DNA from 3 places in the Stenotrophomonas sp. T8 genome. Region 2 is predicted to be linked to each of the others. Evidence: predicted binding sites of a transcription regulator. Region 2 holds the regulator's gene; each other region holds the start of a gene.

Region 1 (3,273 bases), 1.2 Mb from region 2:
GGATGTTGGTCTGAAACGCGATGCCGTCGATCACCGTGGAGATTTCCGAGATGCGTGCCGAGGACTGATCGATTTCGCCCATCACCGATGCCATCTGTGCCATCGCCTGCTCGGTCTCGCGCACGGCGGCACCGGCGGCATGCGCTTCGCTGTCGGCCTGACGCGCCAGTTCGGCGTTCTGGCGTACGGTGGAGGTCAGCTCCTCCATCGACGCGGCCGCTTCTTCCAGATTCGCAGCCTGCTGCTCGGTGCGGCGCGACAGGTCGTTGTTGCCGGCGGCCAGTTCCTGGGCCGCGTTGTTGATGCTGTCGGCAGCCACTTGGATGCCGCGGACAATGCCGGTCAGCTGCGCGGTGGTGGTGTTGGCATCGTCGCGCATGCGCGCAAACACGCCGTCGTACTCGCCCTCCATGCGTGCGGTCAGGTCGCCATGCGAGATCGCGCGCAGCACGTCGGAAACATCGGCGATGCTGGCCTGCGAACTGGCCATCATGCCGTTGAGGTGCTCGACCATCGTCTTGAACTGGTACTGGAACGCAGCGGCATCGCCACGCATGCTGAAATCGCCGGCGCGTGCGGCGCGGGCCAGTTCATCGATCTGCGCGTTGATCGCCATCAGGCTCTGCTTCACCGCTGCCAGGGTGCGGGTCAGCGTGCCCTTCTCGCCCGGGTAGTCCGGCAGGTCGCGGCTGAGGTCACCCATGGCGTAACGCTGCATCACCTCGGCCATCAGCAGTTCCACCTGCACGTGTGACTCCACCAGGCTGTTGGTGGCCTGCACCATGCGGCCGAAATCACCGGGGAACGCACTGGCGTCCATGCGATAGCGGATTGCACCGGCCTCGTGCTGCTCGGCCATCTGCAACTGCGCGCCGATCGCCGCCTGCACACTCTGGCGCACGCTGGCCATCGCCTCGCCCAGCTGGGTCAGCTCGTCGCGGCCACCGAGGCGGAACTCCTGGTCCAGCTGTCCCTTGGACAGGCGCTCGGCCAGGTTCACCGCGCGCGCCAGCGGACCGGTCAGGCTGCGGCCGATCATCACCGAGGCACCGATGCCCACCAGCAGCGCGACGCCGCCCAGCACCAGCAGCTGCAGCAGGCTGCGCTCGCCCAGGCGGATGGCCTCGGCGGCTGCCTCACGGCTTTCCTTCTCTTCGAAATCCACGCCATCGGACAGTGCCTTGTTCCAGCCGTTGGCCGCTTCCTGCACCGGGCCCAGGGTCAGTGCCACGGCACCCGGGTAGTCGCCCTGCTCCATCAGTTCGCTGGTCTGCTTGTTGAGCGGGCGCGCGATGGCACGCTTGGCCGCGATGGTTTCCGCGATGGCCTTGCCCTCCGCATCGCCTGGCAGCGCCTGGTAGGCGGCCCAGCTGGCCTCATAGCGCTTGACCAGATCGGCAATGCGCTTCTCATCGCTGCCGCGGTCTTCGCCCTGGCGGATCAGCATTTCGCGCCGCACCACCATCATCTGGTTGTTGGCGTCGAGCATCTGCGACAACAGGCGCACCTTGGCCACGCTGACGTCGACCACCTGCTGCATCGCGCGCTTCTGCACGACGCTGGCGGTGGCGCCGGTGGCCACTACGGCGGCAACCAGCAGCAGCAACAGGCCAAAGCCCAGCCCAAGACGCCAGGCAACCCTGACGTTCCTCAAGTAGTTCATGGGGGTATCCAAAACGGGGGGATGTGGGCTTATCGGCGGCACGGCAGGCAATCTTGATCGCCGCCCATCGACGGCGTCGGCCACCGTTCACCTTGGTGAGTCCCCGTCCCAGCGGCACCTGCCGGTGCCAGCCGGCCGCAATGACATGCCTGCTCATGCGGGTATCAGATCCCTTTCACGGCGGTTCCGCACCGTCTGCGGGCAAGGTGGCGGCGTACCTGCTGGAGATCCCAATGCGCTCATCTGTGTCCCGATCCACCCTGCTCGCAATCTCGCTGCTGGCGTCGCCGGCCTTCGCGCAGGTGCCGCCGCCCAACCTGCCCGCCCCCATTGCCGAGAAGGCTGGCCCGGACACCGCAGTGCGCTCCGCACTGCATGCCCAGGTGCTGCTGGATCGTGCGAACTTCTCTCCGGGCCAGATTGATGGTGAGGTAGGCAGCAACCAGCGGCGGGCGGTGTCAGGCTTCCAGGCGGCGCACGGGCTGACCGTAACGGGTGAGCTGGACGACGCCACCTGGAAGGCTCTGCAGGCCGATACGATCACGCCGCTGGCCAGCTACACGCTGACTGCTGAGGATGTCGTCGGCCCGTTCCAGCCGATACCGAAAGGACCCGCCGCCCAGGCCAAGCTGAAATCGCTGGGCTACGGTAGTGTGGAAGAAGCCCTGGGCGAGCGCTTCCACGCGTCGCCAGAGCTGATGAAGATGCTCAATCCCGGCGTGGATCTGACCAGGGCTGGCAACCGTATCCAGGTCCCCAACATCGCCCCGGCCGCATTGCCGAAGGCCGCCAGGATCGTGGTCGACAAATCCGACTCCACGCTGCAGCTACTGGACGCACAGGGCAAGCTGATCGCGCAGGTGCCGGTGTCGTCCGGCAGCCAGCACGACCCGTTGCCGATCGGCGAATGGAAGATCCTGGGTGTATACCGCGACCCGCCGTTCCACTACAACCCGAAGCTGTTCTGGGATGCCCGAAAAGGTGAAAAGAAGGCCACGCTGCCGCCCGGCCCGAACAATCCGGTCGGCCGGGTCTGGATCGATCTGTCCAAGCCGCATTACGGCCTGCATGGCACGCCTGAACCCGGCCACGTGGGCAAGACCGAGTCGCATGGCTGCGTACGCATGACCAACTGGGATGCGCTGCGCGTGGCCGACGCAGTAGACACCTCGGTGCCTGTCGTGATGCAGGAGTGAGTCGATGCGTCTTCCGCAACTGATTGTGCTCGGTGTTCTGCTGGGATTGGGTGCAGGTTGGCGGCTGCACCGCGATATGGATGAGCCGGTGGCCGAAGCGCTGCCGGAAGCGCCATCGACGGTGGCCGCCGCGCCGGTGACGGAACCGGTAGCGCCAGGTGCAACAGCCCCACCCGCCTCCACTGCGCCGCCGGCCGCGCAGGCTCCGGATGCCCCGTCCGGCCTGCTGCTGCCGGTGCAGGGCATCCTGTTCTCGCAGCTGCGCGATACCTTCACCGATGCACGCAGCGAGGGCCGCGTACACGATGCCATCGACATCATGGCCGATGCAGGTACGCCGGTGCTGGCGGTGGCCGATGGCACGGTGGAGAAACTGTTCGACAGTGAGCGCGGCGGGCTGACGATCTACCAGTT
Region 2 (3,273 bases):
GTCGCTGCCACCCGCAGCGGGAGCTGTTGCGGCGGCGGGTGCAGCCACGGCACCGCCATGCATGTCGAACTGGGCGATCAGCTCCGGCGGCGCATAGCCCGGCTCGGTGCCGGAGGAAACTGCATCCAGCATCGCTTGCAGGTAGTCCAGCGATTGCTGGGCGGCATCGAAGTGATGGGCCTGCAGCACGGCCTGGCCCGCGCGCGCGATGCCCAGCGCTTCTTCGGCGGCGTGGCACAACTCGACCATGGCGGTGACGCCGAGGAAGCCGGCGCCGCCCTTGAGCGTGTGGTAGCCCCGGAACACCGCGTTGAGCTGCTCGGTGTCCTGTGGTGCCTGCTCCAGCGACACCAGCTGTTCGCCCAGGCGATCCAGGATTTCCTGCGCCTCGATGATGAAATCGGCAGTGATGTCGTCGGATACCGCGCTCATGCTTACAGCCCCAGGTCCGACAGCAGGTCGTCGGCGTCGTTCTGCGAGACCGCGTGGCGGTCCAGTCCCTTCAGTGCCGGCCCGGCCAGTTCCGGATCGGTGCGATGCTGTTCCGGCGGCAGGCCGAGCGCGCCGAAGCCCTCGTGCACGCGGCGGACGATGCCGACCACGCGACGGATGATCTGCCCGGTCAGGTCCTGGTAGCTCTGGGTCAGGGCGATCTCGGTGAGGTTGTGGCGGATGCGCTCGAGCTGTGCATCCTGGCCGGGCTGCAGGCCTTCGGCGCGCAGCTGTTCGGTCAGGCTGCGGCATTCCTCGGCCAGGTCCAGGGTGCGGTGCGTCGCCTGTTCGGTCATCGCCACCACGTGGTCCAGGCGTGCGCAGGCATCGTCCAGTTCGCCGGCCTCGCTGGGCACGGTCGGCAGTTCACCCAGGGCCTGCCCGAGCTCGCGGGCCAGCCGCGAGAGGCCGCTCATCATCGGCTGCGTGCGCAGCGCGACCAGTCCGTCGATGCGTTGCCGCCAGGCGGTTTCGTCACCGGACTCCAGTGCGTCCAGTGCTTCCTGCAGGCGCAGGGCGAGGGCATTCTTGTCGACCGTGGTGTCCATCAGGCGCTGGCCGCCAGGCGTTCGAAGATCTTGCCGAGCTTCTCTTCCAGCGTCTGCGCGGTGAACGGCTTGATGATGTAGCCGTTCACCCCGTTCTGGGCCGCTTCGATGATCTGCTCGCGCTTGGCTTCGGCGGTGACCATCAGCACCGGCAGGGTCTTCAGCTTGGCGTCGGCACGGATCGCCTTGAGCAGCTCGATGCCGGTCATGACCGGCATATTCCAGTCGGTGACCACGAAATCGAACGGCTGGCTCTGCAGCAGCGACAGCGCGGCATGCCCGTCCTCGGCTTCGGCGGTGTTGGTGAAGCCCAGATCGCCCAGCAGGTTCTTGACGATGCGACGCATGGTCGAGAAGTCGTCCACGATCAGGATGCGCATGTTCTTGTTCAAAGCAGAGTTCCTTTGTTGTTCATTCCGGGCGGCCGGGGGCAGCTGCCTCGGGGATGTTCATTCTTCGAGGCCGGCGTCGACGGCCTCGAATACCTTCAGCCGGCCGCGCAGGCGCAGCACCGCCTGGCCGTGGATCTGGCAGACCCGCGACTCGCTCACGCCGAGCACCGCGCCGATCTCCTTCAGATTGAGTTCCTGCTCGTAGTAGAGCGAGAGCACCAGCTGTTCGCGCTCGGGCAGATGGCCGATGGCCTTGCCCAGCTCGCGGCCGAACTCGCTGCGCTCCAGCACCTGCTGCGGGGTCGGGCCACCCTGGGCGACCGTGTCCAGCTCGCCCTGGTCCTCGATGCGCGACTCCAGGCTCAGCACCTGGCCACGCGCGGCGTCTTCCATCAGGCGCAGGTACTCGGGCAGTGGCATCTCCATCGCGGCGGCCACTTCGGTGGCGCTGGCGGCTCGGCCGCTGCTCTGTTCCAGGCGGCGGATGGTGGCCGCAGCATCGCGTGCACGGCGGTGCACCGAGCGCGGCACCCAGTCGCCACGGCGGATCTCGTCGATCATCGAGCCACGGATACGGATCGAGGCATAGGTCTCGAACGAGGCGCCCTGGTCGGCGTCGTAGCTGCGCGAAGCCTCGATCAGGCCCATCATGCCCGCCTGGATCAGGTCGTCGACTTCGACGCTGGCCGGCAGGCGCGCGGCCAGATGGTGGGCGATGCGCCGCACCAGGTCCGAGTGCTGGGCGATGACGTCGTTGGCCGCCGAGCGCTGGACTTCCCTGTACTGGGCCGCGCCTTTCATGCCGCCACCCCGCGCTGCTTGAGGATGCGTTCGAGGAAGAACTCGACGCCGCCGCGTGGTTCGGTGGGCGCCTGCCAGCGGGCCGTGCGGCGCGCGATCTCGGTGATGGCCAGTGCGGACGGGCTGGACGGGTAGGCCTTCACCACCGGCTGCTGGCGCTGCACCGACAGGCGCAGCCAGTCATCCTGCGGCACGCAGCCCAGATAGTTCAGCGAGACATCGGCGAGGAACTTCTCGCAGACGCGGGTCAGCTTCTCGTACAGTACGCGGCCCTCGTTGGGGTCGCGCACCATGTTGGCCACCACCTGGACGCGGTCCACGCCACGTTCGCGCGAGAGCACCTTGATCAGCGCGTAGGCGTCGGTGATTGAAGCCGGCTCGTCACAAACCACCACCACGGTGTCCTGCGCGGCCTGGCAGAAGGTCAGCACGCCGTCGGTGATGCCTGCGGCGGTGTCCACCACCATGATGTCCAGCTCGCGTTCCAGCTCGGAGAACACGTTGACCAGGCCGACGTGCTCGGCCGGGGCCAGCTCGGCCATGTGCCGGCGGCCGGACGCGGCCGGGACCACCAGCACGCCGTTCGGGCCTTCGACGATGACGTCGTCCAGCGAGCAGCGGCCGGCAACCAGGTCGGCCAGCGTATAGGTGGGGTTCAAGCCCAGGATCACGTCGATGTTGGCCAGGCCGAGGTCGGCGTCCAGCAGCAGCGTGCGCTTGCCCATGCCGGCCAGCGCCACGGCCAGGTTGGCCGACACGTTGGTCTTGCCCACGCCGCCCTTGCCGCCGGTCACGGCGATGGTGCGCACAGGGCCGAGCGGCTCGCTGCGGGTGGCCGACAGCGGGAAGGTCTTGGTCAGCTTGGCGTACTCACGCGACGGCATGGTTCAACTCCGGGTTGCAGGGCATATCGGCCGCTCGGCGCAAATCTTCAAGGCGAAGTACGAGATTGGCCGCACTGGCCCGGTGCAGGTCGTCCGGAACGTCCTGGCCGTCGGTCACCCAGGTGATCGGCAGGGCGTGGTCCACGGCCACCGACA
Region 3 (3,273 bases), 1.8 Mb from region 2:
TGCATCACCGCGCACGGCGAAGTCACCGGCGGCGGCGGCGGCGGCCAGTTGCTGGATCTGCTCGTTGATCGCGGCCAGGTTGCGCTTGGTGGTCGCCATTGCGGCAGTGAACACCGCCTTCTCGCCCGGCAGCACTTCCATGTCCACGCTGAGGTCGCCCACGGCATAGCGCTGCATCACTTCAACCAGGCGCTGGGTGACCGCATTGCTGGAGGCCACCAGCTGGTTGCTGTCGGCCACCATGCGGCCGTACTCGCCCGGGAAGGCCGCAGCATCCATGCGATAGCTGAGTTCACCGGCATCGTGCCGGCGCGCCATTTCGGCCTGCGCAGCCATCACCGACTGCAACTGCCCACGCATGCCCTGCATTGCGTCCAGCAGGCGCCCCACTTCGTCGTTGCTGCGCGCCGGCAGCGTGCTGTCCAGCTTGCCGGCGGCGACATCACCGGCCACGCGTACCGCTTCGGCCAACGGGCGGATCGCCAGGCGGCGCAGCAGCACGTAGACGCCGGCGCTGAGGGTCAGCGCGGCGATCACGCCGACCAGCAGGGTCAGCCACAGCAGCTGGCGTGCCTCAGACACGATCACCGCATGCGGCATCACCACGCCCAGCGCGAAGCGTTGCGGGGCGTCGCCCACGCGCAGCGGCACATACACGCGTACGTTGCCGGCCGCGTCGGGGCTGAAGGCCTCGAACGGACGGTCGGCGGCGATGTCGGCCAGCATGCTGCGGGTCAGGGCATCGTTGCGCGGCTTGCCGATCTCGGCGGCATTGGCCGAGGCCAGCACCACGCCCTTGGGCGACAGCAGTTCGACGCGGCCAGCCCCCATCGGCTTCAGCGTTGACAGGTGCTTCTGCAGCGCTGCCAGCGAGAAGTCGACGGTGAACACGCCCAGGAATCTGCCGTTCTCGATGATCGGCGTGCTCAGGGTGCTCATGAGCACCTTCTGGCCGGCGATGTCATAGGCGTAAGGTTCGCTGACCTTGGGCAGCTTGTCGCGGCTGGGCACCATGTACCAGTCACCGGAACCGCTGGCAGTTTCGGTGTAGTCGGTCATCACCGACTGCTGCGGTTTGCCGTCTTGCCAGGCCCAGTAGCTCATGTAGCGGCCGGTGGCATCGTGTGCTTCGGAATTGACGAACTCCGCATCCTTGCCGTCGAAGGCATCGGCCTCCCACATGGTGCTCTTGCCCAGCCATTGAGGATGAGCACGCAGCTGTTCGCCGAGCACCGCCGCCAGGCTGGCGCGGTCGGGTATGTCACCACGGGCACGCTGGGCCAGCACGGCCTCGACCATGGCGTCATTGCTGGCGAAAGCCGTGCCCAGATCAGCCGCCACCTGGCGCGCCTCAGCGTTGGCCTCGCTGGTCATGGTCTGGCGCGAGGCGCTGATCAGACTGGCGCTGGCCTGCCGGTAGATCAGGAAGGCGGTCAGGCCGAAGCACAGCAGCGCGATCACGGCGGTGCCCAGCATCAACTTGTGGGCGATGCTGCCCGGGCGTTGGGCAGCGGCAGAGCGGGAAGAAGACATGGGAGGGTCCGCAAGGAAGTTCAGGACGACCGGCACCACGAGGGCACCGCGCAGGCGCGCGATCCGTCGCGCAGGCCACCGGCCGCCGGGGCGCGCCCGGCGCTGGAAGCGCACTGGGTTAGCGGCCGCCCGCCAACGAGGTTGAGGCGGTCGGCCTGCACATTCCTGAATCCGCTCAGGGTCGGCTCAACGCTCCCCCTCTGCGATGCCCTCACTCGGCCACGCGGTCCTTGATCCACTGTGCCCGCGGCAGTACCTCGATGCTGCCGACGGCATACTGCTGAAGCACGTCGTCGGGCCCGAAGCACGGTTTCCAGCCCAGCGCGCCGCGCAGGCGGGCACTGTCGTAGACACGGTCGATGCTCAATGGCAGCGGCCAGCCACGGCGTTCGAATTCGGCCAGCAGCTGTGGCGCGCGACGGGCCAGCACGCTACGCGGGTGGGTGGCCAGCTCCAGGCAGTCCTCGCGCCGGAACGGCGTCGGGGCACAGGCGAGGTAGCGCGCGAACCGGGCGCCTTCGTCGAGCAGCAGTGCAGCATGTGCGCTGGCCACATCGCGGGCGTCGATGCCGCGATGCAGGCGGAACATCGCCATCCGTTCGGGCGGTTCCGGGAAACACCGGCCCATGCGCAGCACGCGAACGCTGAAGCCCGGCGTGGCGGCGGCTTCGGCCAGGGTCTCTGCCTGCAGCTTGGTACGGTGGTAGATCGTGCGCGGCAGCGGCTCGGTGTCTTCGTCGATCCAACGGCAGCCACCGGCCACCACGGCATGGCCATACAACGCAGTGGTGCTGGTCAGCACGAAGCGCCGTGCACCGGCTTCGCGTGCCGCCTGCAGCAGGTGTGCGGTGGCCTCCACGTTGATCTGCTGGAACACCGCATCCGGCACCAGGCCGACATGCGGGGCATGCAGGGCCGCGGTATGGATGACCGCATCCACGCCCTGCACCGCGCGCGCGACGGCCTGCCGATCGCTGACATCGGCAATGATGCGCGTGGTGGCAAACGGACTGCGGTCCAGCCCCACCACTTCGTGGGCAGCCGCCAACGCACCGAAGATCGCGCGCCCGATGCGGCCGGAACTGCCGGTCAACAGAATCTTCATTGAGTCCATTCACTCGAAGCGCCCGGGAACTACCGGGATGCTTCGATTCTAGGCATGCAATCGCGCATCCGCGATAGGACAGCCATGCAATCGTGCGTTCATCTTGACGACTTCGCAGGCGCCAGCAGTTGCCGCGCGATGAACAGCGGATCGTCGCCGCCGGCCACATCAGGCCTCACGCCAGTACGTTCCCAGTTTCCACCGGTGCGCAGATTGATGGGTTGCCGGTCGGGAATACTGATCTGATAGCCATCGGGCAGCAGCACAGGATCACCAAACATATGCGCGGCACCGCCACTGCGCGTACCGACAATCCGCGCACGGCCCAGTGCCTGCAGCGAATAGGCGACGAACTCGGCCGCCGAACCGGTGCGGCGGTCGATCAGCACCACCAGCGGTTTCAGGTACGCAGGCAGGCTGGCAGGCGGCAGCGGGACCGGCGTGCGCCGGCCGCGCTGGTCCAGCTGCTGCACCGCGTCGATCTTCGCGTCCAGCAGCGTGCGTACCAGCAGGTCGGCACTTGCATCGTCGCCGCCCCCGTTCTGGCGCAGATCCAGCACCAGGCCATCGGTGTCGGCCAGCAGGGCAAGGGCCGCAGCGAACTTCGGGCGCGCCAGATCCAGCGGATAGAAGGT

Evidence for each region. The regulator FliA, encoded in region 2, starts transcription of late flagellar genes. The targets are predictions, from matches to a motif close to TAAAGTTTNNCNNNCNNNGGCCGATAA.
Region 1: ACSDHM_RS13660 (methyl-accepting chemotaxis protein) is a predicted target of FliA. The motif match lies at 1,693-1,719, and genes of this name have one in related genera.
Region 3: ACSDHM_RS16205 (methyl-accepting chemotaxis protein) is a predicted target of FliA. The motif match lies at 1,652-1,678, and genes of this name have one in related genera.

Annotation. Positions count from the first base shown of each region.
Region 1 is NZ_CP195329.1:2,911,673-2,914,945, forward strand. It holds gene ACSDHM_RS13660 (methyl-accepting chemotaxis protein) at 1-1,663, opposite strand, end outside; gene ACSDHM_RS13665 (L,D-transpeptidase family protein) at 1,897-2,859, shown strand; gene ACSDHM_RS13670 (M23 family metallopeptidase) at 2,864-3,273, shown strand, end outside.
Region 2 is NZ_CP195329.1:1,736,732-1,740,004, forward strand. It holds gene ACSDHM_RS08180 (chemotaxis protein CheA) at 1-432, opposite strand, end outside; gene ACSDHM_RS08185 (protein phosphatase CheZ) at 435-1,040, opposite strand; gene cheY (chemotaxis response regulator CheY) at 1,040-1,432, opposite strand; gene ACSDHM_RS08195 (RNA polymerase sigma factor FliA) at 1,490-2,233, opposite strand; gene ACSDHM_RS08200 (MinD/ParA family ATP-binding protein) at 2,230-3,117, opposite strand; gene flhF (flagellar biosynthesis protein FlhF) at 3,104-3,273, opposite strand, start outside.
Region 3 is NZ_CP195329.1:3,510,017-3,513,289, forward strand. It holds gene ACSDHM_RS16205 (methyl-accepting chemotaxis protein) at 1-1,533, opposite strand, end outside; gene ACSDHM_RS16210 (NAD-dependent epimerase/dehydratase family protein) at 1,745-2,638, opposite strand; gene ACSDHM_RS16215 (S41 family peptidase) at 2,737-3,273, opposite strand, start outside.